2 regions of the Aeromonas crassostreae genome follow, and region 1 is predicted to be linked to the other one. Evidence: predicted binding sites of a transcription regulator. Region 1 holds the regulator's gene; the other holds the start of a gene.
What was found. Region 1 encodes LexA, which represses DNA repair genes until DNA is damaged. Its sites were predicted from a motif close to ANCTGTNTNNNNANACAGNT; they were not measured.
Positions count from the first base shown of each region.

Region 1 (15,864 bases):
AGGCGCATGGCCCTCGATACCTACTTCAAGTTTGTCCTGCTGGCGGTGCTGGTGCAGCTGATCCCCTGGTGCCTGGGGATGCTGGCGCCGACCGTCATCTCCAGCCCGAATCCCCACCTCGATCGACTGACCAAGATCTTCTTCTTCTTCGCCACCGCCGTGCTGCTGGCGGGCAGGTTGCGCAACGTCTTCTGGCTGTGGGGCATAGCCGCGCTGGGGCTCCTGTTCGCCGTGCTGAGCTCGTCCGCTGACTGGCAGGCGTGGCAAAAGGGCATGGCGGGGGTGAGGGTCGATTTTGGCATCCGCAACGCCCAGCATGTGGCCATGTACTTCGGCACCCTGATGCTCGGCTGTCTCTGCTTCAGCCAGCGCTGGCTGGCGGCCGGCCCGCGGCTCTGGTGGCGACTGCCGCTCTGGCTGGGCGCCTTGGTCGTGGCGGCGCTGGGGATCATGGTGACCCAGACCCGGGCCATCTTCCTCGCCATCTTCCTGGCCCTGCTGCTGGCCCTGGTGTTCTGGGTCTGGCTCAAGCGTCCCCGCTGCTGGCTGCTCGGCCTGCTACTCGCGGCCACGGCCCTGCTGTGCCTGACCCTGGGGGAGCGTGGCATCGCCCACGTGGAGCAGCGCTACGAGCAAGAGGCTCCGGTCATCCAGCAACTGCTGCGTGGCGACTGGGACGACATCCCCTACACCAGCGTCGGGATCCGGGCCAACACCTGGAAGGTGGCCGCCGAGAAGATCATGGAACGGCCCTGGTTCGGCTGGGGCTCCCAGGCCCGCAGCCGGGTGCTGGCCCACTCCGATGCCCTGCCTGACTGGGTCAAGCAGCAGTTTGGCCATCTGCACAACTATTTCCTCGAGGTGCAGCTCAGTTACGGCCTGGCCGGAACCCTGCTGCTGCTGGGCCTGGCTGGGGCCATTGGCCGGGATTGCTGGCTGACCTGGCGGGCGGGCCTGATGCCGACCGATGTGCTGGTGTTCGGTTTTTGCTTCTTCGTGTTCTGGGTCATCGTCAACAACTTCGAGTCTTACATGTCGTTTGGCACGGGCACCTTCGTGTTCAACATCATAGTCGGGGGCCTGGTGACCCTCTGCTGGCGCCGCCGCTATCCCCGCGGTCTGGCGGATGCGGCCAGATGAAGCGCATTCTCATCATATTGCGCCGCCTGCAACAAGGAGGCATAGAGCAGGCCAGCATCACCCTGGCCAATGCCATGGTCGCACAGGGCCATGAGGTGCATATCTGGGTGTTGCGCGGGGATGCCAGACTGAGCCCGGATCCCGCCGTGCAACTGCACGCCGGGGGCGACATTGAGCGTGACGCCAGGCGTGGCCTGGCCGGGCTGGGCTGGGATCTGCTGGGGCGAGGCCTGCTCAGGCATCTGCTGCCGGGATCTGGATTCGTCTGGACTGGCTGGCGGACCAGCGCCCTGGCCAGAGAGCGGATAGCCGAGATGGAGGCCCGATTCGGCTCCTTCGACCAGATCCTGATCCGGGGCCAGGGGGCGTTCGAACTGTTGTGGGATCTGCGCGACCCCCGTTGCTGGCAGCTGGTGGAGGGGCCCTCCTCCAAGCTCAGGGGCTATCGCCTCGGTGGCTGGCTCACCGCCAAGCTGTTTCAGGACAAGCAGGTGATCTGTGTCTCCCACGGCATCGCCAGGGTGTTGCAGCAGACCCTGTCCCACTTTTCGGTGCGGCCAGCCCGCCAGACGGTGATCCACAACGGTGTCCCCCTGGCACGAGTACGCCAGCTGGCGCAGTATGATCCCGACCCCGTGATCGAAGGCCCCTTCCTGGTGCATGTGGCGCGGCTGGTGCCGGTCAAGGACCAGGGCCTGCTGCTGCGGGCATTCAAGCGGGCGCAGCTGGAGTGCAAACTGGTGATCATCGGCGAGGGTAGCGAGCGTGCCGCCCTGGAGCGGCAGGTGCAGTCTCTGGGGCTGGCTGGCAGGGTGATCCTGCTGGGCCACAGAGACAACCCCTATCCCTGGGTCGCCCGTGCCGAAGCCTTCGTGCTCAGCTCCCGCACCGAGGGGTTGGGACTGGTGCTGATTGAAGCGCTTGCCTGCGGCACCCAGGTGGTGGCCACGGATGTGCCCGGCGGCATCCGCGAGGTGCTGATCGAGGAGCAGACCCGCTTGCTGGCGCCAGCCGATGAGGTCGCCCTGGCCGCCAAGATGGGTGAGGCGCTGGCCGACCCGGTCCGGCTCCAGCCTCACTGGGTCGAGCGATTCGATGATGGCGAGATAGCCAGGCGTTTCCTCGCCCTCATTCAGGATTAAATCATGACGACACAGGATCATCGCTATCCCCTGGCCCCGAGCTGGGTTTCCCCCGTCAAGCTGTCGCCGGATGGCAGGCTGGATGTGGCCGCTCCCGGTGAGCTGACCCAGCACACCCTGTTGCTGGAATTTGGTTATGAGGCGACCCACAAGCGGCGCCAGGGGTGCCTGCGCATCGACGCCGACAGCGTCGGCAGTGAGCAATATTTCGAAGCGAACCAGCGGGGCAGGCGCTTTCTCAACCTGACGGGTCTGGGCGAGCTGGATCGGGTGCGACTGCGGGGCATCGACTGCCGCTGGCAGGAGCAGGCCCGGCTGCTGGCCTTCGCCAATCCGGCGCTGGCGGATGGCCCTGTGCTCATCCTCTCCCCCCATCCGGACGATGCGGAGCTGGCCGCCTTCGGGCTCTACAGCGACCATGCCGAACGCAGCTGGATAGTGACCCTGAGTGCGGGGGAGAAGCTCGGTCGGCTGGATCGCCAATACATCCCGGGTCTGGACGCGGATCTGCCGAGCGCCTCGGCACGCAAGGGGGTGATCCGGGCCTGGAACAGCGTGACGACCCCGCTGCTGGCCGGGGTGAGTGCCGCCCGTTTGTTCTGCCTGGGCTATTTCAACGACAGCCTGGCAAGGCTGGTGGCCGACCCGGAGGCCAGGGTGGCCCATGGTCAGCTGCCTGCGCTGACCCCGGCGCCGTTTCGGCGCTGGAATCCCCGGCCGTTGCCGGGAGATGAGCAGCCGGACAACCAGGGGGCGCTGCTGTTGGCCGATCTGGCGGCCCTGCTGACCCAGATCAGACCCAGTACCGTGCTGGTGACCCATCCCGAAGTGGACCCCCATGGGGATCATGTGGCCACGGCCCGTGCCCTGGCCCTGGCGATCCGGCGCAGCGGCCAGGTGCCGGCCCGGGTGCTGCTCTATGCCAATCACCTGCGCCGGGTCCATGATTTCCCCTATGGACCCGAGCATGCGGGCACCACGCTGCCGCCCTGGCAGCAGGAGACCTCGCCGCTGGGGCCCTGGCGCTGCTACAGCCACCCGTTGTCGCTGGCACGCCAGAAGGAGAAGGTGGTGGCCATGGAGACGATGCACGACCTGCACGCCAAGGACAGGCTGGAGAAACGGTTCAAGCGCTGGTGGGGGCGCACCGTCAGACGGGATGGGTATCATCACTATGGTCTGCACAGCTATTTTCAGACCCATATCAAGGCCCATGAGGTGTTCAGCTGGGTGGCCGGCGAAGACTTCGTGAGAGGCGTGTTGCAAGACGCAGGAACAGAACAAGCATGAAGATATTGGTGATCGGCCCCTCCTGGGTCGGCGACATGGTGATGTCCCAGAGCCTCTACAAGGCGATCAAGGCCAACCACCCCGGCTGCGAGCTGCACGTGATGGCGCCGGCCTGGTGCGGCGCCCTGCTCGCGCGCATGCCGGAGGTGGACAAGGCGGTGCCCATGCCCCTCGGCCACGGTGACTTCAAGCTGGGAGAGCGGCGCCGGCTCGGCAAGCAGCTGGCCGCCGAGCAGTACGATCAGGCCATCATCCAGCCCAACTCCTTGAAGTCGGCGCTCATCCCCTGGTTTGCCAGGATACCGGTGCGAACCGGCTGGAAGGGGGAGCATCGTTTCGGCCTGCTCAACGACCTGCGCAGCAACAAATCCGCCTTCCCGCTGATGGTGGAGGCCTATCTGGCCCTGGCGTACCCCAAGGCGCAGATGAAGAGCCGGGCCGATATCCCGGCCATTCCCCACCCGGCCCTGAATGTGGATCTCATCAACCAGAGCAAGGCGCTTGAGCGACTCGGACTGGATAACGCCCGCCCCGTGCTGGTGCTCTGTCCCGGGGCCGAATTCGGCCCCGCCAAGCGCTGGCCGGAGCGCCACTACGCGGCCGTGGCCCAGATCCGGCTCGACGAGGGCTGGCAGGTGTGGATCTTCGGCTCCGGCAAGGATGTGGAGGTGGCCAACCAGATCCGGGCCAGCCTCAATCCCCGCAGCCAGAGTCACTGCCATGTGCTGGCAGGCAAGACCAGCCTGCATGAGGCGATCGACCTGATGGCCCTGGCCCGCCAGGTCATCTCCAACGACTCGGGCCTGATGCACATCGCCGCGGCCCTGAACCGGCCGCTGATCGGCGTCTATGGCTCCACCTCGCCGCTCTATACGCCGCCTCTGGCGGACAGGGTCGAGATAGTGCACACCGACATAGAGTGCCGCCCCTGCTTCAAGCGCACCTGCAAGTTCGGCCATCTGAAATGCCTCAACGATCTGCCGCCCGAGCAGGTGATCGAGGCCGGCAAGCGACTGGAGCTGGGCGATTGATGGGCTATCGACTGCTCTATAACTTCTTGATCCATTTGGGCTTGCCCCTGGCGCTGCTGGCGCTCTACCGGCCCAGGCGTGGCAAGCCCGGGTTCGGGGCGCGCTGGCGCGAGCACCTGGGGCGGGCACCTGCCACCGGGCAGGAGGCGCCGCTCTGGATCCACGCGGTCAGTGTGGGGGAGACCCTCGCCATCAGCCCGCTGATCCGGGCCCTCAAGGCCGAGCGCCCGGATCTGCCGATCCTGCTCACCACCACCACCCGCACCGGCGCCGAACAGGCGGCCAGGCTCGGCGATCTGGTGATGCATCGCTACGCCCCCCTCGACTATCCCTGGGCCGTCTCAAGGTTTCTGACCACCTTCAAGCCTCGCGCGCTCTGGGTGATGGAGACCGAGCTGTGGCCGAACTGGCTGGCGGCCTGCGAGGCATGCCACCTGCCGGTGACCATCATCAATGCCCGGCTCTCGGAGCGCTCCTGCGGGCGTTACCGCCGCTTCCAGGGGGCCTTCGATGCCCTGAGTCGCCCCCTTGGCCTGCTGCTCTGCCAGCATCAGGATGACGCGGATCGCTTCCATCGACTCGGCATCGGCCGTGAACGGCTGGCGGTGGCCGGCTCCATCAAGTTCGACATCCAGTTCGGCGACGAGGTGCTGAGCAAGGGGCTAGCCCTGCGCCAGGCGCTGGGCCGAGATCGGCCGGTCTGGATCGCCGCCAGCACCCATCAGGGAGAGGATGAGCAGGTACTGGCCGCCTTCGATCGGGTGCGGCTTAGCCATCCCTCGGCCTTGCTGATCCTGGTGCCCCGCCATCCGGAGCGCTTCGATCGGGTGGCCGAGCTGTGCGCCCCTTACGGCTGCGTGCGGCGCAGCGGCGGCGACCCGATCCGCGAGGAGGACGGCGTCTATCTGGGGGACACCATGGGCGAGTTGCCGTCGATGCTGGCGGCGGCCGATGTGGCCTTCATGGGAGGCAGCCTGGTCGGTGTGGGTGGCCACAACCTGCTGGAACCCGCGGCGCTGGGCAAACCTTGCCTGACGGGGCCCCACTATTTCAATTTCAGCGACATCACTCGCCAGCTGGTGGCCCAGGGCGGCGCCATCGTGGTGGCACGCAGCGACGAGCTGGGGGAGAAGGTGAGCACCCTGCTGGCCGATGAGCAGGAGCGTCGCGAGCGGGGGGAGCAGGCCCGCGCCGTGGTGCTGCGCAATCAGGGGGCGCTGGCTCGCACCCTGTCCCGTTGCCTGGACGGGCTCGACTGAATTGCCCGGCCGGGAGTCCGCCCATCGCGCACTGGCGAGCCCCATTTTTCTGGATAGACTTTGAGAGCGGGTGCACTGTCCAAGGAGAATGAGCATGGGTGGACACAAGCCGGATTACGAGCTCGACGATGACTGGGAGCCGGAATCCTGGGAGGAGCAGCTGGAGGAGCTGGACGACGACAGTTGGCAGTTTGACGACGACTTCGACGACCAGTGAGGCCAGACGGTAAACAAATCAGGCGGGCCCTTGGCCCGCCTGATTTGTTGGTGGTGGGTGAAAACCGGGCTTGGTGGCGGGAGACTGGCTCGCTAGAATGAAAGCCCGAATGACGCTCAAGGATCAAGATGCGCCCATTACTCATGCTCTGCGTCGCCGCTCTGCTCGGCGGCTGCGTCTCCAACTCGGACGACCCGTGCGAGCAACCCTGGGACGGGGTGGGGGAAGCCGATGGCAAGCTGGGATTCACCGCCCAGCGGGTCGCATTTCACCAGACCCGCTGTGGCGACAGGGTCGATGATGCCTTGTGGTCACAGGGCCACCAGAAGGGGCTCGCCTGGTACTGTCGTCCCGAGCACCTCTATCTGGCCGGTCGCTCCGGGGAGGAGTATCGCGGTGTCTGTCCCAACGATGCCCAGGCGCGCAAGCTGTTTGCCCAGGGTAGGCAGGGGTGGACGGATCAGTAGCCCGGCCTGGTCAGCTGGTCAGGGCAATCCGCATTCGCTGGCGGCGAGTCACTTCTCCTTGAGCCGCAAGGGCTGGCAGAGGTAAGCCTTGTCGTTGGCGCTGCGGGCGCATTTGCCACAGACGAACTTGGGCTTGCGTACTATCTTGCGCAGCGTCTTGAGATCGAACGGGATCTCATGGCGGCGCCATTCACACAGGGTCTTGTTGCCCATCCGCGTCGATCACCTTGGCTTATGACTTCGCCGTATTCTAATCAATTTGCATTGCGAATACAGGCGCCGACCTCACTGATAGAGGTACTTGGTGAAGATCAGTTCCTTGACCGCCTTCTTGCCGGTTTCGCGCACCAGCAGTTCATTGACTCTGGCCTCGCACTCCTTGCGCAGCTCTTCACGACTGGCGAGGGATTTGATCTGCTCCGCTGTCTTGCTGCCCATCAGGCGGATGATGGCGTCGCGGATCAGGGGATCGTGCACTTCCAGCAGCTTGAGGTCCCCGTGATTGTCGGCCATCAGCTCGACCGTGACCCTCACATAGCCCAGGGTCTTACCCTCGCTCAGATAGTTGGTGATGATGTCGGGCTCCATCGGGTGGTAGGCGACCCCATCCTGCTGGGTCGTGGCATCGGCGGCGGGGTCTGCCGCCCAGACCGGGCTGGCCAGGAGGGCGAGCAGCAAGGGGACGAGCTGGCGAACGCGTTGCGATACATTGGGCATGGTAGGGACTCAGACTGGTGAGATGCCCCATTTTTGATGTTGGCCGCTGGGGCGTCAAGCACGGATTTCCTTACATTTTTCGATCGATTTACCGATAATAAGCCCGATTTTAACCTGATGACGGAACTCTCTGGATGGTGATGCGGTGAAATCCGAGCTGACTGTTCCCCTCACGCGGACCAGTGACTGGTTGCTGCCTGTGCTGGCCGAGCCACCGGCGCGACTCGCGCCCTGGCTGCTCGACGCGGGCTCCATGACGGCGCGCCTGCGCCGCCACAACCACCACTTCTCTCTCGAGCTGCTTGGTCACCACCTGCAAGGGCTGGCCCCGGACGAACAGGGCCTGCTGGGGGTCGATGCCGGCCTGCGACGGGAGGTGTTGCTGCATGGCGATAACGGGCCCGCGGTACTGGGATGGACCCTGTTTGCCGAGGCGGCGCTGACGGGGGCTGGGCTGGATCGGCTGGGGGATCAGCCCCTGGGAGAGCGCCTCTTCGGCGCGGCTCCCGCCCGGCGGGATGGCCTGCAACTGGCCCGTTTCACGTTGACGGATGCACAGGACCAACCACTGTCGCTCTGGGGGCGGCGCTCGCGCCTCTATCTCAATGGCTGGCCCCTGCTGGTGCACGAGGTGCTCTTGCCCGGCCTCGTGCTGACCGATCTCCCCTCACCGTCGTGGCTGGATTGAGCCAGGAACCACAATAGCGTGGGATCCTGGCGCGCCTATCGCCGTTTCTCTTGATATTCCAGTTTAAAACAAGGAGTTGCTGTGACTGTATTGACCAAGGAGCGTGGGCTGGCCTATGTCCAGCTGGCACGGATAGACAAGCCGATCGGCACCTTGTTGCTGCTCTGGCCCACCCTGTGGGCGCTCTGGCTGGCGGCCGGGGGCGTGCCGGCGCTCGGCACCCTGCTGGTGTTCGTGGTAGGGGTCTTCTCCATGCGTTCGGCGGGGTGCGTCATCAACGACTACGCGGATCGTCATTTCGATGGTCATGTGAAGCGCACCGCGGGGCGGCCCCTGCCCATGGGCAAGGTGAGCCCGAGGGAGGCGCTGGCACTGTTTGCCGTGCTGGCACTGCTCTCCTTTGCCCTGGTGCTGACCCAGAATGCGCTGACCATAGCCCTGTCGTTCGCCGCCCTGGTGCTGGCGGTCTGCTACCCCTTCATGAAGCGCTTCATCCCCATCCCCCAATTGGTGCTGGGTCTGGCCTTCTCCTGGTCGATCCCCATGGCCTATGCGGCGGCGGCCAATGCCTTGCCCCCGGCGGCCTGGCTCATCTTCCTGGCCAATGTGCTGTGGACCATCGCCTATGACACCCAGTACGCCATGGTGGACAGGGATGATGATCTCACGCTCGGCATCAAGTCGAGTGCCATCCTGTTTGGCCGTTTCGACAAGCTGATCATCGGCCTGCTGCAGCTGGCAACCCTGCTGATCCTGTTGGGAACAGGCCAGCTGATGACGCTGGGGGCCAGTTATTACTGGGGTCTGCTGGGTGCCGCCGTCCTGTTCGTTTACCAGCAGCGGCTCATCCGGGAGCGGCAGCGGGAGGCCTGCTTCCAGGCCTTCCTGAACAACAACTATGTCGGGGCCCTGGTGTTTGCCGGGCTGGTACTGCATTACTGGTAACCGGCCGGTTGCGCCATCTCGATGCCAGGGCCGCAGGATGCGGCCCTGGTCGTTTCTGACGGATGCTCACGTGGATGGGTTGCAAGAGGCGGACAGGCGGGTGATAGGAGCATCAATGAAACAGGGCCCCGTGCTGGGGCCCTGTTTCATTGGCTGGCATGATCAGCCTGGCTGCCGGTTGCCCGCCTGTATGGTGCGGCGGATCTTGTTGCTCAGCAGCGGCACTATGTTGTCGGCCAGGGCCTGGAAGCGGCCAAGATCCGGCTTGCAGCCCGGATCCAGGTAACCTTCGCTGCGCAGGGTGTGGATCAGGGTGCTGAACAGCTTGGGGTCGAAGAACTCGGGAGCATTGATGCCGTGCAGGGTGCCGAGGCGCTCCGCCATCATCAGGCCGTCCGCCTCCAGCTGCTCCGCCTCTATGTGGGGCTGGGCCAGCATGCGGGTCAGCACGATGGCGTAGCGTTGCAGTGTCTCCTGGATGCTCTCGGCCAGCAGCAGCAGGCGCATCTGGTTGCCCGGATTGACCCAGTAGCCGCCATCGCGCGCCTCGATCAGCTGCTGGCGTTGCAGCTCGGCCAGCAGGGCATCGACCAGCTCCGGCAGTTCCTCCTCTTGGTAGCGAAGGAACAGCTCTGTCTTGAGTAGCGGGTAGATGTCGACGCAGCGGGCGACGATCTCGCCGCGGGAGATCCCCTCGCAGCGCTCAATCAATGCCGCCACCAGGGAGGGCAGGGCGAACAGGTGCAGTATGTTGTTGCGGTAATAGGTCAACAGGATCGCCTGATAGCGGTCCAGGCTGACGATCTGGCCCAGCTTGTCCTCGCTCACCTCGAACTTGTTGAGCTCCATCGCCTGATCCAGCAGATCCTTGGCGTTGTCCTGGGGCAGCGTGCTCCGCTCGCTGTAGGGCACCTGCTTGAGCAAATCCAGATAGGTGTTGATCTGGGTCTGCAGCTCGTCCCGGGTCAGGGCATGGCGCTCGGCGGCCAGCAGTGCCAGGGCGCTCAGGGTCAGGCCGTTGACGGCGGCGGCATCGTTGATCCGGGTCATCAGCAGTTCGGCCAGCTGGTTGACGGTGCCCGCCATCCACTCGGGGCGTTCCTCCTCGCCGATATGCTCCTTCCAGGTCGGCACGTGTTCGTTGAGATAGCCGTTGAGAGTCAGCGGCTCGCCGAAGTTGACGAAGCCGCGGCCATAGTTGCGCAGCTTGCGCAGTATGCCGAGCACCTGCAGGAAGCTCTCTTTCTCCTTGCGGCTGCCCTTGAGCTCGTTGTGGTAGGTGTTCACCTCCATCACGTGCTCGTAGCCCAGATAGACGGGGACCAGGGTCACCGGCCTGTCCAGTCCGCGCATCATGGCCTGCAGGGTCATCGCCAGCATGCCGGTCTTGGGGGGCAGCAGGCGGCCGGTGCGCGAGCGGCCCCCTTCGGTGAAGAACTCCACCGAATAGCCCTTGGCAAACAGCAGGTTGAGGTATTCGCGAAAGACGGTGCTGTAGAGCGGATTGCCCTTGAAGGTGCGGCGAATGAAGAAGGCGCCGCCGCGGCGGAAGATGGGGCCCGCCGGCCAGAAGTTGAGGTTGATGCCTGCCGCTATGTGGGGCGGCACCATGCCCTGGTGATAGATGACATAGGAGAGCAGCAGGTAGTCCATGTGGCTGCGATGGCAGGGGACGTAGACTATCTCGTGTCCCTCCTGCGCCAGCTGGCGCACCTGTTCGGCGCCGTTGACCGAAAGGCCGCGATAGAGCTTGTTCCACAGCCAGCCGAGGAAGCTCTCACCGAGGCGGATCAGCCGGTAGGAGAAGTCGGAGGCGATCTCGTCCATGTAGTCATGGGCACGCTTCTTGGCCTTCTCCAGGCTGATGCCCTCGCGCCCGGCCTCTTCCTCTATGGCTTGCTGGATCACGCCGGAATCGAGCAACTGCCTGAACAGCAGGGTGCGATTGGGCAGCTTGGGGCCGGTGGCAGCCAGCTGCTGGCGGCTGAAGTGAATGCGGGCCACCCGCGCCAGCTTGTGGGCGATAGCCTGATCCGTGCCGTGCTTGTCCGCCATGTGGCGTAGGGAGAGCGACGGGGAGAAGCGCACCAGGTTCTCGCGCCCCTTGAGGATGACGATGAGCGCCTTCTTGAGACGGTTCGGCGCCAGGCTGCTGATGATGTTCCAGCCGGAGGCTTCCTCCCCTTCCCGGCCCGGGGCGCGGCCCCAGAACAGGGTGACGGGGACCATCTGCACATCCAGATCGGCATCCAGCTTGTGCAAGTCCAGCAGCTGCTGAAACTCCTGCAGGAAGGGGAGCGGCTTGCTGCGTGAGCCGAACAGGGGGGGCGGCCGATCGAGGCAGACGTAGCGTGGCACGGTTCTGCCCCCCAGTTCGAGCGGGGTGAAGGGACCCGGCAGACCGAGATCCTCGCAGCACTGCTGCAGTGTCATCAGGTCGGTGATCGAGCTGGTCTTCAGGGCATAGACGATGGGTCTGGCCGGATCCAGCTTGAGTTCCGTGATGGGATTTTCCGGCAGGCTCTTGTGATTGACCAAGCCGCTGACCGGCCACTGCAGTATGGCTCTGGAAATACTCTGCCCGAGGGACATGTGCGTCTGCTCTCCAAAAAAATGCGGCGTGAGCATAGCAAATCACGCAGGGCTTGTCGCCGAGAGGTACGATGAGTCCGCCGATGAGGGCCGGAGCAGGGTTATTTTGGCCTTGCCTGCGACAATTGTCAGTCGAGCCTTGCCTTGGTCAGCACACTGTATATACTGCCAGTGTGCTGTATAAAAAGACAGGTGCCAATCTTATGAAACCCCTCACTCCCCGCCAGGCTCAGGTTCTTGATCTCATCAAGGTCAACATGAGCGAGACCGGTATGCCGCCGACCCGTGCCGAGATCGCCCAGAAGCTTGGGTTCAAATCCGCGAATGCGGCCGAAGAGCACTTGAAGGCGCTGGCCAAGAAGGGGGCCATCGAGATCCTGCCGGGCACCTCGCGGGGCATCCGTCTGTTGCTCGACGAGGTAGAGGAGGCGGCCAACGAAGATCAGGGGCTGCCCCTCATCGGCAAGGTGGCGGCCGGCGAGCCCATCCTGGCCCAGGAACATATCGAGAGCCACTATCAGGTGGATCCTGCGTTGTTTCATCCGCGAGCGGATTTCCTGCTGCGGGTGCAGGGCATGAGCATGAAGAACATCGGCATCATGGACGGGGATCTGCTGGCGGTGCACAAGACCCAGGAGGTGCGCAACGGTCAGGTGGTGGTGGCACGGCTCGATGAGGATGTCACCGTCAAGCGTTTCCAGCGCAAGGGCAGCCAGGTCTGGCTGTTGCCGGAAAACGAAGAGTTGCAGCCTATCGCCGTCGACCTGGCGAGCCAGCATCTCACCATAGAAGGACTGGCCGTCGGCGTGATCCGCAACGCCGACTGGATGTGATTGAGGCCCCTCGCGGGGCCTTTTTATTCCCTGCTGTTTTTTCAATTTATTTCTTAACACTTTTTTCACACATTCTCATTTGCTGCTTTACTTAGCCTGTTGATTGGCACGCAAGACCAATCTCGGGGAAGAGACGCCCGGCAGGGCAGCGCTAACAATGGGGGGCAGAGTGAAAAGAGTCCTGATTACTCTCTCAATCTTTCTGTGTGTCTGGAGCGAGTCATCGCTCGGCAACAGCATGCGCTTCAACATGACGGAGGGGGTCAGCGCCGTCAGTCGCAACGTGTACGACCTGCACATGACCATACTCATCATCTGTGCCCTGATAGGCTTGCTGGTGTTTGGGGTCATGTTCTGGGCCATCTGGCATCATCGGCAGGACAAGGGCGCGCAGGCTGCCCACTTCCACGAGAGCACCCGGGTCGAGATCCTCTGGACCCTGATCCCTTTCCTCATCCTCATCGGCATGGCCGTACCCGCTACCCGCACCCTGATCGCCATGGAAGATACCAGCGATGCCGACCTGACGGTGCAGATAACGGGCTCCCAATGGAAATGGCATTACCGCTATTTCGACGACGGTGTCGAGTATTACAGCCTGATGGCCACGCCTCAGGCGCAGATAGACAACAAGCGCCGCAAGGGGGAGAACTATCTGCTCGAGGTGGATCGCCCTCTGGTGCTGCCCACCGGCAAGAAGGTGCGCTTTCTCATCACCTCCCAGGATGTGATCCACTCCTGGTGGGTGCCGGCCTTTGCGGTGAAGAAGGATGCCAACCCTGGGTTCATCAATGAGGCCTGGACCCGCATCGATCACCCCGGCCTCTACCGGGGTCAGTGTGCCGAGCTGTGCGGCAAGGGGCACGGCTTCATGCCCATCGTCGTGATCGCCAAGCCGGAGGCCGAATTCAACCAGTGGCTGAGCAAGACGCGGGCCGAGCAGCTGGCGGCCAAGGAGCAAGAGCAGAAGCTGCTCTCGATGACCATGAGCCGGGATGAGCTGATGGCGCTCGGCGAGAAGGTCTATCTTGGCCACTGCTCCGCCTGTCACATGGCCAACGGGCAAGGGGTTCCGGGCGCTTTCCCCGCCCTCAAGGGCAGCCAGATCGCGCTGGGTCCCAAGGCGGGACACCTGGATATTGTGCTCAACGGCAAGGCGGGCACGGCCATGCAGGCCTTCGCCAAGCAGCTCAGTTTGCAGGAGCTGGCGGCGGTCATCACCTATGAACGCAACGCCTGGGGCAATGACAAGGGTGACGAGGTTCAGGCCAAGGATGTCGACGCCTTCCTCAAGGGCAAATCCATGTAGGAGAGAGCAAGATGAGTGTCGTCACGGATCTCGATCATCAGGCAGAGCATGGCCATCAGCCCAGAGGCTTGTTGCGCTGGTTGCTGACCACCAACCACAAGGACATCGGCACCCTCTATCTCTGGTTCAGCTTCATCATGTTTCTGACCGGCGGCGCCATGGCCATGGTGATCCGTGCCGAGCTGTTTCAACCCGGCTTGCAGCTGGTCGACCCCGGCTTCTTCAACCAAATGACCACGGTGCACGGCCTGATCATGGTGTTTGGCGCCGTCATGCCCGCCTTTACCGGGCTGGCGAACTGGATGATCCCCATGATGATAGGGGCGCCAGACATGGCATTGCCGCGCATGAACAACTGGAGTTTCTGGATCTTGCCGTTCGCCTTCCTGATCCTGCTCGGCACCCTGTTCACCGAAGGGGGCGGCCCCAATTTTGGCTGGACCTTCTACGCCCCTCTCTCCACCCACTACTCCCCGGACAGCACGGCGCTGTTTGTCTTCTCCATCCATATCATGGGGATCAGCTCCATCATGGGGGCCATCAACGTCATCGTCACCATCTGCAACCTGAGGGCACCCGGCATGACCTGGATGAAGCTGCCCCTGTTTGTCTGGACCTGGCTGGTGACCGCCTTCCTGTTGATCGCCGTCATGCCGGTGCTGGCGGGGGTGGTGACCATGGTGCTGACCGACAAGTATTTTGGCACCAGCTTCTTTGATGCCGCAGGGGGTGGGGATCCCGTCATGTTCCAGCATATTTTCTGGTTCTTTGGTCACCCCGAGGTCTACATCATGATCCTGCCGAGCTTTGGCATCATCTCGGCCATTGTCCCCACCTTCTCCCGCAAGCCGCTGTTCGGTTACAGCTCCATGGTCTACGCCACCGCCTCGATCGCCGGCTTGAGCTTTCTGGTATGGGCCCACCACATGTTCACCACGGGGATGCCGGTGTTTGCCGAGCTGTTTGTCATGTATTGCACCATGCTGATCTCGGTGCCCACCGGCGTGAAGGTGTTCAACTGGGTAGCCACCATGTGGCGAGGCTCCCTCAGCTTCGAGCTGCCCATGCTGTTTGCCATCGCCTTCATCGTGTTGTTCACCATGGGTGGCTTCTCCGGCCTCATGCTGGCCATCACACCGGCGGATTTCCAGTATCACGACACCTACTTCGTGGTGGCCCACTTTCATTACGTCCTGGTGACGGGAGCCGTCTTCTCCATCATGGCAGCGGCCTACTACTGGCTGCCGAAGTGGACTGGCCATATGTATGACGAACGACTCGGCCAGTGGCACTTCTGGTGCTCCGTCATCTCGGTCAACGTCTTGTTCTTCCCGATGCATTTTCTCGGCTTGGCGGGCATGCCGCGGCGGATCCCCGACTATTCCATCCAGTTCGCCGATGTGAACGGCATCGTCAGCCTGGGCGGTTTCGCGTTTGGTCTGTCCCAGCTCATCTTTCTTTACCTGGTCATCAAGTGCATCCGCGGTGGCAAGGCGGCCGCGGCCAAACCCTGGGATGGGGCCCATGGCCTGGAGTGGGAGGTTCCCTCGCCAGCCCCCTATCACACCTTCACCACCCCGCCAGAGGTGAAGTGACATGCACGCCCGGCTCACTCTCAAACTGGTACTGGCCACCCTGCTGATGTTCGGTTTCGGGTATGCCCTGGTGCCCCTGTATGACGTCCTGTGCCGGATCACGGGGATCAATGGCAAGACGGCGTCCGTGGCCGCCACGGCCGCGACGGGCGAGATAGACAGCAGCCGCACCGTGACGCTGGAGCTGGTGGCCTATCCCTTCCCTGGGTTCGAGGGCAAGTTTGCCCCCGTGGTGCAGCGCATCAAGGTGCACCCGGGCGAGCTGAGCCGCACGCACTTCAACGTTGAAAACGCGGCCGACAGTGCACGTGTGTTGCAGGCGGTGCCCTCCGTCACGCCGGGGATCGGCGCCCGCTATCTGCACAAGACGGAGTGTTTCTGCTTCCAGCAGCAACATCTGGCGATCGGGGAGCAGGCCCAGTTGCCCTTGTACTTCTATGTCGATCAGGCGCTGCCGGCCGAGCTGCATACCCTGACCCTATCCTACACCCTGTATGACGTGACCAAGGCGGCGGGCCAGGGCGGCCAAAATGGTTGAACTTACCCCGGGCAAGGGGATCGAGAGTCCGGTATCGGAGGCGAGAATGGCGAACGATTCGAGATACTATGTGCCAGCGCAGAGTCCCTGGCCCATCATGG
Region 1 is NZ_JBSTYM010000024.1:6,242-22,105, reverse strand. It holds gene ACW5W4_RS15895 (O-antigen ligase family protein) at 1-1,140, shown strand, start outside; gene ACW5W4_RS15890 (glycosyltransferase) at 1,137-2,282, shown strand; gene ACW5W4_RS15885 (PIG-L deacetylase family protein) at 2,286-3,572, shown strand; gene waaF (lipopolysaccharide heptosyltransferase II) at 3,569-4,603, shown strand; gene waaA (lipid IV(A) 3-deoxy-D-manno-octulosonic acid transferase) at 4,603-5,862, shown strand; gene ACW5W4_RS15870 (hypothetical protein) at 5,957-6,079, shown strand; gene ACW5W4_RS15865 (DUF2799 domain-containing protein) at 6,208-6,546, shown strand; gene ACW5W4_RS15860 (hypothetical protein) at 6,595-6,759, opposite strand; gene ACW5W4_RS15855 (flagellar basal body-associated FliL family protein) at 6,832-7,263, opposite strand; gene ACW5W4_RS15850 (chorismate--pyruvate lyase family protein) at 7,409-7,951, shown strand; gene ubiA (4-hydroxybenzoate octaprenyltransferase) at 8,033-8,896, shown strand; gene plsB (glycerol-3-phosphate 1-O-acyltransferase PlsB) at 9,059-11,488, opposite strand; gene lexA (transcriptional repressor LexA) at 11,692-12,321, shown strand; gene coxB (cytochrome c oxidase subunit II) at 12,491-13,630, shown strand; gene ctaD (cytochrome c oxidase subunit I) at 13,642-15,225, shown strand; gene ACW5W4_RS15820 (cytochrome c oxidase assembly protein) at 15,227-15,763, shown strand; gene ACW5W4_RS15815 (cytochrome c oxidase subunit 3) at 15,756-15,864, shown strand, end outside.

Region 2 (15,864 bases), on a different contig from region 1:
ACCAGATCCCCAACAGCGTGCGCATCATCGCCCAGATGGCGATCATCGCATCCCTGGTTATCGTGGTTGACCAGGTGCTCAAGGCGTATGCCTATGACATCTCCAAGCAGCTGTCGGTGTTCGTCGGCCTCATCATCACCAACTGTATCGTGATGGGTCGTGCCGAAGCCTTCGCCATGAAGAGTGCCCCGCTGCCCTCCTTCCTGGACGGTATCGGCAACGGCCTGGGCTATGGCGCCGTGCTGCTGACCGTGGCCACCGTGCGCGAGATCCTGGGCTCGGGCACCTGGTTCGGCATCGAGCTGCTGCCGCTGGTAAACAATGGTGGCTGGTATGTGCCCAACGGCCTGCTGCTGCTGCCGCCGAGTGCATTCTTCATCATTGGTCTGATCATCTGGGGCGTGCGCACCAAGGATCCCAAGCAGGTGGAGGCGAAGGATTAAGGTATGGAACATTATCTGAGTCTGTTGATTCGTTCGATTTTCATCGAAAACCTGGCCCTCTCTTTCTTCCTGGGCATGTGTACCTTCCTGGCGGTATCCAAGAAGGTCAAGACTGCCATGGGTCTGGGCATTGCCGTGGTTGTGGTGCAAACCATCGCCGTACCGGCCAACAACCTGATCTACAACTTCGTGTTGAAAGACGGTGCCCTGGTCTCCGGTCTGGACTTGAGCTTCCTGAGCTTCATCACCTTCATCGGTGTGATCGCGGCCCTGGTACAGATCCTGGAGATGGCCCTGGACAAGTACTTCCCGGCCCTCTACAACGCGCTCGGCATCTTCTTGCCGCTCATCACGGTGAACTGCGCCATCTTCGGTGGCGTCTCCTTCATGGTGCAGCGTGACTACAACTTCGTGGAGTCTGTGGTCTATGGCGTGGGCTCGGGTGCCGGTTGGATGCTGGCCATCGTGGCGATGGCGGGGATCCGCGAGAAGATGAAGTACTCCGATGTGCCGGACGGCCTGCGCGGTCTGGGCATCACCTTCATCACCGCGGGTCTGATGGCGCTGGGCTTTATGTCCTTCTCTGGTATTTCCCTGTAATCGGAAAAGGAATCATAAATGGAAATTATTCTGGGTGTGGTCATGTTCACCGTGATCCTGCTGGCCTTGGTGGCAGTCATTCTGTTCGCCAAGTCCAAGCTGGTGACCGCGGGTGACGTGACAATCAGCATCAACGGCGACCCGGCCAAGGCTGTCACCAGCCCGGCGGGTGGCAAGCTGCTCGGCGTGCTGGCCGGCAGCGGTATCTTCGTCTCCTCCGCCTGCGGCGGCGGCGGCTCCTGCGGTCAGTGCAAGGTGCGGGTGAAATCCGGTGGCGGCGACATTCTGCCGACCGAGCTGGATCACATCAGCAAGGGCGAGGCCCGTCATGGCGAGCGTCTGGCCTGCCAGGTCACCGTACGTTCCGACATGGACATCGAACTGCCGGAAGAGATCTTCGGGGTGAAGAAGTGGGAATGTACCGTCATCTCCAATGACAACAAGGCCACCTTCATCAAGGAGCTCAAGCTGCAGATCCCCGATGGCGAGAGCGTGCCGTTCCGCGCCGGTGGTTATATCCAGATCGAAGCCCCGGCTCACCACGTCAAGTACAACACCTTCGATATTCCCGAGGAGTATCGTGGTGACTGGGATCGCTTCAAGATCTTCGATCTGGAGTCCACCGTGAAGGAGCCGATCATTCGTGCTTACTCCATGGCGAACTATCCGGAAGAGTTCGGCATCATCATGCTGAACGTGCGGATCGCGACCCCGCCCCCCAGCAACTGGACCGCTCCTCCCGGCCAGATGTCCTCCTACATCTTCAGCCTCAAGGCCGGGGACAAGGTGACCATCTCGGGTCCGTTCGGCGAGTTCTTCGCCAAGGACACCGACGCCGAGATGGTGTTCATCGGTGGTGGTGCCGGCATGGCGCCGATGCGCTCCCACATCTTCGACCAGCTGCGTCGCCTGAAGACCAGTCGCAAGATGAGCTTCTGGTACGGTGCCCGTTCCAAGCGCGAGATGTTCTATGTCGAAGACTTCGACATGCTGGCCGCCGAGAACGACAACTTCCAGTGGCACGTCGCCCTGTCGGATCCGCAACCGGAAGACAACTGGGATGGCTACACCGGCTTCATCCACAACGTCTTGTTCGAGAACTACCTCAAGAACCATGAGGCGCCGGAAGATTGCGAGTTCTACATGTGTGGGCCTCCCGTCATGAACGCGGCCGTCATCAACATGCTGAAAAACCTCGGCGTTGAAGACGAAAACATCCTCCTGGATGACTTTGGTGGTTAATCCATGCACAGTGTTGTAAAGACCTGGCTAGCCTTCGGGCTAGCCTTTTTCTTGGCGGGGTGCGGCCAGGAGAACGTCAAGACCCATCCGGAGATCCACATCACCGGCAGCACCATGGGCACCTACTACTCCATCAAGGTGGCGGACGATGCCATCCAGGACGAAGCCGGTTTCCAGGCCGAGGTCGATGCGCTGCTGGAGCGGGTGAACGATCAGATGTCCACCTACCGGCCCGAGTCCGAGCTGTCGCGTTTCAACCAGAGCCGTGACAACCGGCCCGTGGTGGTCTCTCGCGATACCGCCCGCGTGGTGACCGAGTCCCTCCATCTGGGCCGCGAGACCCGGGGCGCGCTGGACGTGACCGTGGGCCCCCTGGTCAACCTGTGGGGCTTTGGCCCGGACAAGCGGCCGACCAAGGTGCCGTCCGACGAGCTGATCGCCCAGACCCGGCAGAAGACGGGGTTGGGCAATCTGCACGTGATCACCTCGGCCGATGCCGATACCCTGCAAAAGGACATCCCGGATCTCTATGTGGATCTCTCCTCGATCGCCAAGGGGTTCGGGGTGGACAAGGTGGCCGAGTACCTGGAAGCCAGGGGCTCGCGCAACTACCTGGTGGAGATAGGCGGCGAGCTACGCCTCAATGGCGTCAACGGCAAGGGTCACCCCTGGCGCGTCGCCATCGAGAAGCCGACCGCCAATCTGGGCTCGGTACAGGAGGTGATCCAGGTCGGTGACAACGGGGTTGCCACCTCGGGGGATTATCGCAACTATTACGAGATGGATGGTCAGCGTTTCTCCCATACCATAGATCCCGCCACCGGCAAGCCCATCCACCATCGACTGGTGTCGGTGACAGTGGTCCACCCCTCCTGCATGACCGCAGATGGGTTGGCCACGGCGCTGACCGTGATGGGGCCCGAGAAGGGCATGGCCTATGCCACCGAACAGGGGCTGGCCATCTTCATGGTGACCAAGACGGATGAAGGGTTCGAGGAGACTTACTCTCCCGCCTTCCAGCCATTTCTGACCCGCAATCAGGGGTAAGGATTGAATATGCAGATTTTTCTGATCACCTTCGGGGTGTTTCTGTTGGTGGTGGTCGGCATGGCCATCGGTTACATCTTCCAGAAGAAGAGCATCTCCGGCTCCTGTGGCGGCCTTGGCACCATAGGGATAGAGAAGGAGTGCGACTGTCCGGAACCCTGCGACAATCGCAAGCAGAAGATGGCCAAGGAAGAGGCTCGCCGCAAGATGCTGGAAGAGCACAGGATCATCTGATTGCAAACAGGCCATCTCCGGATGGCCTGGCTTTTTGACCCCTAGGGCCGGAGCCCCGTCAGTAGTCGTAGCGGGTGCACCCCTTCTCCCGGTACTCCCGCTGCCAGCGGGCCAGTTCTTCCCGGGTGCCCAGGGTATCTCCCCTGGCAATGCTCTGCTTGAGTATGAGTATCCTGTCGTGCAACCAGCGGCACTCGGCGGTGGGATGCAGCTTGGCACTCCCCAGCATGGGCCAGAGCAACAAGCCCGCGATCAGCCCCCGATATTGCCATCCTCTCTTCATATCGCCTCCCGAATCTTCCCTTGTCGCGTCTTGCAGACTAGTTCACTGGCATCCGTGGTTCCCCTATGGCCCCCTGAATGGGGCTCTCCTGAGCCGCGCCGGCACGAGGGGAAGGGATTGGGGCATCCCAGGTCGCGTCATGCGCGGATCCGGCATGGCATCCAGGGGCGCGCTGGGGTAGCATGGGGTTATCAACTGTTTATTTGTACAGTGTCATGCGCAAGATCATTCACATCGATATGGATTGTTTCTTCGCCGCCGTCGAGATGCGCGAAAACCCGGCCCTGCGGGAGGTGCCGCTGGCCATCGGCGGCGCGGCGGACCGGCGGGGGGTCATCTCCACCTGCAACTATGTGGCGCGCCGCTTCGGGGTGCGCTCTGCCATGCCCACCGCCCTGGCGCGCAAGCTCTGTCCGCCCCTGGTGCTGCTGCCGGGACGGATGGCCCTCTACAAGGAGACCTCGACCCGGATCCAGGCCATCTTCCACCGCTACACGGATCTGGTGGAGCCCCTCTCCCTGGATGAAGCCTATCTGGATGTGAGCGCCAGCCCCCACTGCGGCGGCAGCGCGACCCTGATGGCGACGGAAATCCGCGCCGCCATCAAAGCCGAGCTGGGGCTGACCGCCTCGGCCGGGGTGGCGCCCAACAAGTTTCTGGCCAAGCTCGCCTGCGAGCGCCGCAAGCCGGATGGCCTCTTCGTCATCGCCCCCCAGGAGGTGGATGAGTTCGTGCGCAACCTGCCCCTTGGCAAGATCCCGGGGATAGGGCGCAAGACGGCGGAGCGGCTCGAGTTGCAGGGACTCTATCTGTGCGAGGATGCGCGCCAGCTCAGTGACGAGGAGCTCAAGGGGCGCTTTGGCAAGCTGGGGGCCATGCTGGCCGAGCGGATCTGGGGGCACGACGACAGCCAGGTGCAGCCGACCCGGGTGCGCAAGACCATAGGGGTGGAAACCACCCTGGACGCGGATGTCCATGACGAGGCGGCCTGCTGGGCCGTGCTCAGCCGACTCATCCCCGAACTGGAGCTGCGCTTTGGCCAGCGTTGCCCGGCCGACCAGATCATGGGGCAGGGGATCAAGCTCAAGTTTGCCGATTTCCAGCAGACCAGCGTCTACCGCAGCCACGGTGGCTACTCGGCCACCCTGTTCCACGATCTGCTCCATGAAGGCTTGGCACGGGCGGAGGGAAAACCCATACGGCTCCTGGGTTTGGTGGTGGGCCTGCCGAGGGAGGGAGAGGTGAACCAGCTCAGCCTGGATCTCGATACGGGAGGTTAAGTTTTTGTTGTTGCCACCGATAACCTGAAGACGACTGCACTAAAAGGATCTTTCGCATGTTTTCTCTCTCGGTCCAGGGGCGCATTACCCTGATTGCGGGCTGCTCCCTGTTGCTGAGTGCCGCCACCCTGGTGGTCTCCTCCCTCTACACCGGTTCGCGCATGCAAGAGGAGGTGATGAGATCCACCACCACGGAGGCCGAGCTCGCTGCCACCCGCTGGATGCAGGCCATGGGCTCCGAGCAGGCGGCCAGGATCACCAGCTATCTGGACGAAGCCTACTTCAGGGCCACCCTGCTGGCCCAGAGCCTGCTGTTCCAGCGCCAGAACGCCGCCGACAACTTCACCCACTCCGAGGCGCTGCGTGGCGCCATCAACCAGCAGCTGCACAGCGCGGTCACCCACTCCCCGAACCTCATCGGCGCCTACGCCATCTTCGAGCCGGATCAACTGGATGGGGAAGATGCCAACTACCAGGGCTCGACCGAGCTGGGTTCCAACGACAAGGGGCGCTTCTCCAGCTACTGGGCCCATGTGGGGGACAAGGTGAGCCTGGAGGTGATGGACGAGGCGACCCTCAATGATGCCAGCCCGGATGAGTTCGGCACGCCCCAGAATGAGTGGTATCGCTGCAGCCTGCGGGAGCAGGCGCTCTGCCTGCTCGAGCCCTATCTGGACGACGTGGGGGGCGAGCAGGTGCTGATGACCTCGGTCACCACGCCGCTGCGCGAAGAGGGGGCCTTGCTTGGCATGGTCGGCATGGACATCTCCCTGGCCAGGTTGCAGACGCTGGTGCACGAGATGGAGCAGACCCTCTATCAGGGCCAGGGGCGTATCTTGCTGCTGAGCCAGGGTGGCCGGGTGGCGGGCGCTGCCGGGTTTGACATCCGCCCCGGGGAGGTGCCCGGCGCCCAGGATCAGGCACTGCTGACCGAGATCGGTGGCTGGTTGCGTCAGGGCCAGCCCCTCACCCAGTGGAGCCAGGATGGCGCCAGCCTGCAGAGCTTCATGCCGGTCGCCATGCGCGGCACCTCCCAGCGCTGGGGCATCTATATCGATCTGCCCCGCGCCGTGGTGCTGGCCTCGGCCAACCAGCTGCAAGGAGAGCTGGCGGCCCAGGCCAGGAACAGCGTCTGGTCTCAGCTCGGGGTCGGGGGGGCCATCACCCTGGGGGCCCTGCTGTTTATCTGGTGGATGGCCCATCGCATCGTGGCCCCCATCCGCGCCGTGGTGGCGCGACTCAAGGACATCGCCTCGGGGGAAGGGGACCTCACCCAGCGCATCGATATCCAGCGCAGTGACGAGATTGGCGAGCTGGCCGATGGTTTCAACGGTTTCCTCGACAAGCTGCAGGTCACCATAGGCGACATCATCACCACGGTGGGCGGCACCCGGGCCAGTGCCGCCGAGGCCGCCGTGGTGGCTGACAGCACCAGCGAGGGGATGCAGGCCCAGTACCAGGAGGTGGATCTGGTGGCGACCGCCTTCGAGGAGCTCAGCGCCACCGCTCTGCAGGTCTCGGGCCATGCCAGGGCGGCGGTGGCGGCGGCCGATGAGGCCGACAGCGCCGCCCAGGAGGGCAAGTTCGTGGTGGCCGATACCCAGGAGGCCATGGCCAGGCTGATGGCGGTGATCAGCGAGGCCAAGCCGGAGGTGGAGCGACTGTCGGCCAACAGCGAGAACATCAACGACATTCTCACCGTGATCCAGAGCATCGCCGAGCAGACCAACCTGCTGGCTCTCAATGCCGCCATCGAGGCGGCGCGGGCCGGGGAGCAGGGGCGCGGTTTCGCCGTGGTGGCAGACGAGGTGCGCAACCTGGCCGGTCGCACCCAGAATGCCATCGTCGAGATCCAGGCCCTCATCCATCAGCTGCAATCGGGCACGCAGGGGGTGGTCAAGGCGATCATGAGCGGTCACAGCCAGGCGGATCTCACCCTGGGCAAGGTGGACTCCTCGGTGCGGGTACTCGAGCAGATCATCTATGCGGTGGGCACCATACACCAGATGAACGAGCAGATAGCCAGGGCGGCGGGGGAACAGAGCGGCGTGGCCGATGAGATCAACCGTAACGTCAGCAACATTCGCGACGTGAGTCACCGCATTCGCGAGCAGGCGGCGAGCGCGGCCCAAAACAGCCGGGCCCTGGCCGCCCTGGCGGATCAACAGCAGCAGCTGGTCGGTCAGTTCAAGGTGTGACGGCGGCACCCCGGCGGACCATGGGGAGCCAATCCATTATTTTTTCAACAAAAAAAGGCGCCATCCATGGGAGGCGCCAAACACATTCAGATGACAGACTGGGTCAAAACCTTGCGGCCAAAACCCCTCTTCCCGCAGAGGAAGAAACACAACACCACAATCGGAAGCCGGCTCAAAAAGCACATGTGAACCACACGGAGCAGAAAAAGTGAGCCATATGACAACGGATTGCGGGGCGAATTATGTTTATTCGCTGGTCGGCCCGCAACCGACAAATTATAATGCCGTCCATTAGAAAAACTCATCGTTGGCTGGTGTCATGTCTCGTCGTTTACCCCCGCTCAATGCGCTCAAGGCTTTCGAAGCGGCGGCGCGCCACTTAAGTTTTACCCGGGCAGCCGAAGAGCTGTTCGTGACTCAGGCTGCCATCAGCCACCAGATCAAGGCGCTGGAAGAGTACCTTGGCATCAAGCTGTTTCGGCGCAAGAACCGCTCCCTGCTGCTGACCGAGGAGGGGCAAGGCTACTTCCTCGACATCAAGGACATCTTCGCCTCCATCTCGGAGGCCACCGACAAGCTGCTGGCCCGCAGCGCCAAGGGGGCCCTCACCGTCTCCCTGCAGCCGAGCTTCGCCATCCAGTGGCTGGTGCCGCGGCTGGTGCGTTTCAGCGAGCGCCACCCCGACATAGACGTGCGCATCAAGGCGGTGGACATGGACGAGGGGGCCCTCACCGATGACGTGGACGTGGCCATCTACTACGGCCGCGGCAACTGGCCTGGGCTGCGCTGTGACAAGCTGCACACCGAATACCTGATCCCCGTCTGCTCCCCCCTGCTGCTGACCGGCCCCAAGCCGCTGCGCACCCCGGAGGATCTGACCCGTCACACCCTGCTGCACGACACCTCCCGCCGCGACTGGAAGGCCTGGTTTCGCCAGCTCGACATCGATGCGCCCAACGTCAACCAGGGGCCCATCTTCAGCCACTCCACCATGGTGATCCAGGCGGCGATCCATGGTCAGGGGGTGGCGCTCGGCCACAGCGTGCTGGCTCAGCCCGAGATCGAGGCAGGGCGCCTCATCTGTCCGTTCGAGCAGGTGCTGGTGAGCAAGAATGCCTTCTACCTGGTGTGTCAGGAGCAGCAGGCGGATCAGGGCAAGATAGTGGCGTTTCGCGACTGGATGCTGGAGCTGGTGGAGCAGGAAGAGGCCCGTCGCCGGGCGAGGCTGGCCGATGCCTGATCCGATCCGGGAGGGGGCGGCGGACGCCCCGGTGCGCATCCTGCTGGCCCATGGCGCCGGCGCCGGCATGGAGCACGCCTTTCTCGCCGAGCTGTCACGGCGGCTGGCGGGGCCCGAGCTTGAGGTGATTCGCTTCAATTTCCCCTACATGGACAAGCGCGCCCAGGACGGCAGGCGCAGGCCGCCGGACCGGCAGCCGGTCTTGCTGGATCATTGGCGCCAGATGGTGCGCGAGTTTGCCCATCCCCGGCTCTATCTGGCCGGCAAATCCATGGGGGGACGGATGGCGGCCGAGATAGCCGATGAGGTGAATGCTGCAGGATTGCTCGTTCTCGGGTATCCTTTCCACCCTCCCGCCAAGCCCGATGCCTGGCGCGGCGAGGTGCTCAAGACGATCGCGACGCCAACCCTGCTGCTGCAAGGGGAGCGCGACAGCTTCGGCAGCCGCCTCGAGCTGGCCGATTTTCCCTTCTGTGCCAAGGTCGATGTGCGCTGGCTGACCGATGGCGATCACGGTTTCAAGCCGCGCAAGGCGAGCGGTTTGACCGAGTCGGACAACCTGGCGCAGGCGGCGGCCCATATCAGGGCCTTCATCGGGGCAGGGGCCATCTGATCCGTTTTCCCTGTCGAGAAGGAGTGTCTGGATGCGAACTCATCCTGTCTGGTTGGTGCTCGCCGGCCTGTTTGGCCTGACGGCAACCATGCTGGGGGCCTATGGTGCCCATGGCCTGGCGGCGAGCGGCGTCACGCCGGCCAAGCTGGCGGCGTATCATAGCGCGGTCAACTATCAGTTCTTTCATGCCCTGGCCCTGCTGATGCTGGGCTGGTGTGCACCGCGCCGCCGTGCCGTGACGGTGGCGGGCGTTGCGTTCACGCTGGGGATCCTGGGATTCTCCGGCAGTATTTATGCCATGGTGCTGCTTGGCAGCAAGGGGCTGGGGCTTGTGACCCCGGCCGGTGGCCTCTGTTTTATGTTGGGATGGGCCGCCCTTGTCTGGGTGGGCTGTCGTCTTGGAGGAAAAAATGAATAATCTGCTGCTTTATTGCCGCCCCGGTTTTGAGAAAGAGGCGGCGGCAGAGATCACCGAGCGTGCCAGTAACATGCAATGCTACGGTTTCGCCCGGGTCAAGGACGACAGCGGTTACGTGATATACGAGTTGTATGACGAGGAGCAGGCCGATCTGCTGGCGCGCAAGCTGCCGTTCCGTGAGCTCATCTTCATCCGTCAGATGCTGGTGGTGACCCACGAACTGAAGGACCTGGACGTGGCGGATCGGATCTCCCCCATCATCGAAGCGGCCCGTGATTACACCATCTGTGGCGATCTGCGGGTGGAAACCGCCGATACCAACGAGGCGAAAGAGCTGTCGGCCTTCTGCCGCAAGTTCACCGTCCCCTTGCGCCAGGCCCTGCGCAGCAACGAGATCCTGACCAAGAAGGAGACAGGCAACCGCCCCGTGTTCCATGCCTTCTTCATGGCCAACGATCACCTGCTGCTGGGCTACTCCTACTCCTTCAACAACTCCGAATTCCACATGGGCATACCGCGCCTGCGCTGCCCGGCCGATGCACCGAGCCGCTCCAGCCTCAAGCTGGAAGAGGCCTTCTATGTGTTCGTGCCCAAGGAGGAGTGGAGCCGTCGTCTCACCTCCGGCATGAAGGCGGTGGATCTGGGGGCCTGCCCCGGCGGCTGGACCTATCAGCTGGTGCGTCGCGGCATGATGGTGACTGCGGTGGACAACGGCACCATGGCGCCCTCCCTGATGGAGACGGGCCAGGTGAAGCACCTGCGTGACGACGGTTTCGTCTGGCGTCCCGGCAAGAAGAACATCTACTGGCTGGTGTGCGACATGGTGGAGAAGCCGGCGCGGGTGACCCACATGATCGCGGACTGGTTCCGGGAAGGGGACTGCCAGGAGGCCATGTTCAACCTCAAGCTGCCGATGAAGAAGCGCTATGCCGAGGCGGTGCACAACATAGAGGTGCTGCGGGATCTGCTCAAGCAGATCGACAACGCCTTCGTGATCCAGGCCAAGCAGCTCTATCACGACAGGGAAGAGATCACGGTGCACGTCTACAACAAGTACTGGGTCTCCAAGCTCGAAGAGAAGATCTGACGGCGACACCCCGAGAAGACAGAAACAAGAAGACCGGCGCGAGCCGGTCTTTTGCATTGCTCCTGGGAGAGTACTGCTATTCCTGCTCGTCGAGCCACTGGCCGAGCCGCTCCTCCAGCCAGAAGCGGGGTCGCCAGGGGGGACCATAGACGAAGCCCACATGGCCGCCTTGCTGGCTCAGCTCATAACGCACCTGGAGTGAGAGCTGCTCCGGGCGCGGGATCACCTCCCGGGTCATGAAGGGATCGTCGGCGGCGTGGAGGATCAGGGTCGGCACCGGGATCCGGGCCAGCAGCGACAGCCCGGAGCAGCTCTGATAGTAGTGCTCGGCGCTGTCAAATCCGTGCAGGGGAGCCGTCACCTTCTGGTCGAACTCGTGCAGGGTGCGAATGGCCCTGATGTCCCTGGCCCGAAACGGGGCCTGGGGATGGCGCGCCAGCTTGCGCAGCAGGTGGGCGCGCATGGTGCCGAGCAGGTAGCGCTGATAGACCCTGGAAAAGCCCTGATTGATCCGGTGCGAACAGGCATCGAGCCGCATGGGGGCCGAGATCACGGCCGCCGCCTTGAGGGCGGGAGGGCAGGCCCGGGCCAGGAGGTTGACCAGCATGTTGCCCCCCAGGGAGTAACCCACCGCCAGCAGCGGCTTGCCCGGGAAGCGGCGGGCGAGTTCGGCGATCAGGGCCTGGGCATCCTCGATGGCGCCCGAGTGATAGGCCCCCAGATGACGGTTGGGCTCGCCGCTGCAGCCGCGAAAGTGCATCAGCACCGCCTGGTCGCCCCGACGTTGCAGGTGTTGCAGCATGCCGCGGGCATAGTGGGACTCCACGCTGCCCTCCAGCCCGTGAAACAGCACGATGAGCGGGCGGGCATCCGGGCTGATGGGGCCGCTCCAGGCGAGATCGACGAAGTCGCCGTCCGCCAGCTCGAAACGCTCGGCGACGTAGCGCGCCGGCCTGCGGCGCAGCCACTTGGGCAATATGGTCTGCAGGTGGGGGTTGCGGGCCCACCAGGGGGCGCGAAAATGGCTCTCGGTCAGCATCTTGATCCCGGCCGGCTCAGGGCTGGTTCACCAGGCTGTCATGATGCTCGGCGCCGCGCAACATGGCCTGGACCAGTTCATTGGCCTCGAACTTGGTGAGCGCCTCGTGGGCACCGACCTGATGGGCCTGCTCGACGCTGATCTCGCTCGACAGCGAGGTGTGCAGGATGATGTAGGCCCGGGCCAGGCGGGCATCATTCTGGGCCTCGAATGCCAGCTCGTAACCATCGAGCCCCGGCATCTCTATGTCGCTCACCAGGATGTCGATGGGGGTGCCCTGGCTGGCGCGCTCCTGCATCAGGGTCAGGGCATCCCGGCCATTGGTGCACACCTCATAGGGGATGTTGATGTAATCCAGGGCGGCGGTGAGCTGCTTGCGGGCCACCGCGGAGTCGTCCACCAGCAGGATCCGCATCGGTTTGATGCGCTCGCGCTGCACGTCGGTCAGCACGGGGTAGAGGTGGCTGGGGTCGTCCGGATAGACCCGCGACAGGATCAGCTCCACATCGAGCAGCTGGATCAGCTGATCCCCCACCCGGGTCACCCCGGTCACGAACACATTGTTGCCAAGGGCCGCGGGAGGGGGCTCTATGTCGCGCCAGTTGCACTCGGTGATCTTGTCAATGCCCCGCACCAGAAAACCCACCAGGGTACGACGACAGTCGGTGATGATGATAAAGCAGTTCGCCATCTCCTCCTCGCTGATGCGTCGATAGCCCACCGCCATCGCCATGTCGATGACGGGGATGGTGGTGCCGCGCATGTTGGCGGCGCCGAGCACGGTCGGATGAGCGTGGGGCAGGGCGGTCAATCGGGTATAGGGCACTATCTCCTTCACCTTGAGGGTGCCGATGGCGAATGACTGTCGGGCGGCGAGGTGAAACAGCAACATCCCCTGGGATTGGTTGGCCTTGCTTTTCATGGCAAAAGTCCTGTGGTCAAGAAAATAAGGGCAAAACGGTGCGGGCCCGGGTTCATGCAAGATGGCCCTGCACTGTTAGCGACCGCGCTCGGAAAATCTGTAATCTTCCCTGGGCGCTGCCAGGGTTCTCCCTCATCCAGGCTGGCCGTCGGCGAGGGGGCAACCGAGCCAGCGCTGGCTGGCCTGCTCCAGCGCCGCCGGGGCCAGGCCCAGCTTGCCGGCGAGGGTGGCCGCCTTGTTGCCCCCCTTGAGCAGGCGCAGGGCCTGCACCAGCTGCCACTGGCTGGCGAGGGCATCGGCATCGACCAGGGCGCCGCCCAGCCGGTTCCAGGCGGCCTCGGCCCCTTCCTCTCCCCGGGCCAGGGCCTGCCAGGCCAGCTGCAGCTCGCCATGGGCCTGAGGCTGGAGCGCATGATGCAGCAGCTCATCGTGGATCACCTGCAGCCGCTGGCCATAGGGGCCCTGCCACTCCCGTGGTCGCTGCCAATCGGCCAGGCTCGCCAGCAGGCTGCTGAGCAGGGGGCCGGGCGTCAGCCAGCCCGCCTGGCTCGGTTGGGGCAGACGCAGGGAGCAGCGCACGCGGACATAGCGGCAATCGGCCAGGGGGGTGAAGGCCGCCAGCGCCTCGGCCGGCAGCCAGAAGGCGCTGCCCGCGGGGATCAGCAGTTCATGCTGGCCAAGGCGCAGCAGGGCCGCCCCCTGAACCAGATGCAGCAACTGGCCCATGGGGGCTCGCTTGCGGGCACCGGCGTGCAGGTAGCGGGGGGAAAAATGCTGACATTCGATGGCGTGATGCATGAGTAAATCCTGATATGATGCTGCCCGGAGGTAACAAAAATGGAAACCAGACGTAAAAAACGCTTCATTGCCGGGGCGACATGCCCGGCGTGCGGCAAAATTGACACCATGATGCTGTATCTGGAGCATGGAGTCGAGAAGGTGACCTGCGTCCAGTGTGGCGATACCCAGGTGCAGACCCAGGAGGCGGTGGCCGAGGCGAGCCGTCAGGCGGAGCAGGTGATCGGCGTCTTCCGGCCGGAATGATGGCGCCCAGGCGCAGCCCCTTCGGCTCGGGCTCGGGTCGCGCCATATGCTTGCCCCGCATTTTAGGGTATTCTGGGGCGGTTTTTTCTCTCATTCGCAGGATCACTGACATGAAAGTAGCTCCCCTGAGCGTAGTTACGCTGGAATACACGGTCACCGACGAGCACGGTGAAGTCATCGACAGCACCATCGGCAAGGAGCCTCTGGTCTATCTGCACGGCACTCGCTATCTGGTCTCCGGCCTCGAAGCCGAGCTGGAAGGGCGCAGTGTGGGCGATGCCTTCGAAGTGACCCTGGCACCGGCCCAGGCTTACGGTGAATACGACGAGACCCTGGTACAAGAAGTGCCGGGCGAGCTGTTCGACGGCATGGAAGTGTCCGAAGGGGATACGTTCGTCGCCGAGACCGACGACGGCCACCGCCCGGTGACCGTGGTGGAAGTCTCCGAATCCTTCGTCAAGGTCGATGGCAACCACCCGCTGGCCGGCGTGACCCTGGCGTTCAAGGTGGAAGTCAAAGAGGTGCGTGCCGCGACCGCAGAAGAGCTGGCTCATGGCCATGTGCACGGTGCCGGTGGCTGCGGCCATGACCACGGTCATCACCATGATCACGACCATGATCATGAGGGCGGCTGCTGTGGCGGCGGTCACCATGGCCACAGCCATGATGACGCCGAGGAGCAGGGCGGTTGCTGCGGTGGCGGCGGCTGCGGTGGCAAGGGCCACCAGCACTGATCCCGGGCCTGGTCCCATGATGAAAAAACCCGCGACAGACGCGGGTTTTTTTATTGGGCGAAGGGGCGGGCTCAGTAGTGGGGTGGCGGCGTCTCTTCGGCCATGCTGGCGATCTGGCTCGGCTGCACGCCCTGCAGTTTATCTACCAGCAGCTGGATCTGGTGCTTGAGTCGATCCAGTTCGCGGCCCTGGGTGGTGACCTCGTCATTGAGCTGCTCCACCGTGTACTCGGCGAAGGCGAGGCGGCTTTCCAGGGTCTCGATGCGATCGTTAAGTTGCTGACTCATGGGCCTTTAGGTCCTTACTTGATGGTCCAGATTTCCGCCAGGCCGCTGGAGCTGGCGCTGACGAGGTGGCCATTGTCGCGCAAAGCGGCGGCGTACACCACAGCGCTCGGCGGTTTGACCCCGGGGCGGGGAGCCACCTGCCAGTTGGCCAGGGCCTTGCCATCCTTGACCCGCCACAGGGTGAGCTTGCGCGACGGGGCGCCCGTGATCAGCCAGTTGCCCTGGTTGGCGAAGCGGGCGCTGGTGTAGACCTCGAAGCGGGATGACTTGTCGAGGCGGCTCAGGGCCTTGCCGCTGACCAGATCCCAGATGCGGCCGCTGCGGCTGTCGGCGGTGAAGGCGTAACGGCCAGACTCGTCCAGACGTACCATCACCACCCGGCCCTCGTGATTGAAGCGATGCAGCACTTGGCCGCTTTGGGTATCCCACAGGTAGGCGCTGTAGTCGTTGCCGCCGGTCAGGGCGTAGCGGCCATTGGGGGAGAGATCCACGCTGTTGACCTGCTCGGTATGGCCGAGAAACTGTATCCGGCGCCCGCTCTGGGTGTCCACCAGCTCGGCCTTGCCATCCTCGCGGCCGATCAGCACGGCGCGGCCATCGCTCGAGATGGCGATGTCGCGCAGTTTGGATTCGGGCAGGGAGTAGTAGCCCTGGGCCTGGCCGTTGTCGAGCCGCCAGATGGCGAAGGTCTCCAGGCTCGCGATCACCGCATGACTGGCCCCCGGGCCGAAGCGGGTGATGAAGACCTGCTCCTGCGCCTTGTCCGACAGGCGCCAGCGCCACAGCTGCCGGTCGTGTTCCAGATCCCAGGCCAGGGTGCCCTGCTCCAGGCTGGAGACCAGGGCCAGCTTGCCATCCGGGCTCAGATCGGCGCTCACCGCACCGGCGCTGGAGAGGGGGATCTGGCGATCCGAGGTGGGCTCGGCATCGCAGCCTGTCAGTATCAGACAAACCCCGATCAGATAAATGGCACTTTTTATCATTTTTCCTGTCTCATGCTTTCGTTACCTGGGATCCCGGCGTTAGTATAAGGCGCTTATCACGATAAACCTCTCATTTCACGAAGGAACCGAGAGCGGTATTTAGAGTTTTGGAGAAACTGATGAACAATTTTCTGAAGGTGTCCCTGCTGGCCGCGGCGGTTGCCGTTGGT
Region 2 is NZ_JBSTYM010000028.1:2,577-18,440, reverse strand. It holds gene ACW5W4_RS16795 (NADH:ubiquinone reductase (Na(+)-transporting) subunit D) at 1-443, shown strand, start outside; gene nqrE (NADH:ubiquinone reductase (Na(+)-transporting) subunit E) at 447-1,043, shown strand; gene nqrF (NADH:ubiquinone reductase (Na(+)-transporting) subunit F) at 1,062-2,285, shown strand; gene ACW5W4_RS16780 (FAD:protein FMN transferase) at 2,289-3,332, shown strand; gene nqrM ((Na+)-NQR maturation NqrM) at 3,342-3,566, shown strand; gene ACW5W4_RS16770 (hypothetical protein) at 3,625-3,849, opposite strand; gene dinB (DNA polymerase IV) at 4,065-5,129, shown strand; gene ACW5W4_RS16760 (methyl-accepting chemotaxis protein) at 5,186-7,327, shown strand; gene ACW5W4_RS16755 (transcriptional regulator GcvA) at 7,647-8,567, shown strand; gene ACW5W4_RS16750 (alpha/beta family hydrolase) at 8,560-9,180, shown strand; gene ACW5W4_RS16745 (DUF423 domain-containing protein) at 9,212-9,598, shown strand; gene rlmM (23S rRNA (cytidine(2498)-2'-O)-methyltransferase RlmM) at 9,591-10,685, shown strand; gene ACW5W4_RS16735 (hydrolase) at 10,762-11,724, opposite strand; gene ACW5W4_RS16730 (chemotaxis protein) at 11,741-12,646, opposite strand; gene ACW5W4_RS16725 (hypothetical protein) at 12,779-13,444, opposite strand; gene ACW5W4_RS16720 (YheV family putative zinc ribbon protein) at 13,484-13,690, shown strand; gene ACW5W4_RS16715 (FKBP-type peptidyl-prolyl cis-trans isomerase) at 13,801-14,424, shown strand; gene ACW5W4_RS16710 (SlyX family protein) at 14,496-14,711, opposite strand; gene ACW5W4_RS16705 (WD40 repeat domain-containing protein) at 14,726-15,694, opposite strand; gene fkpA (FKBP-type peptidyl-prolyl cis-trans isomerase) at 15,814-15,864, shown strand, end outside.
Region 2: the regulator LexA is predicted to act here: its motif matches at 4,043-4,062, upstream of dinB (DNA polymerase IV).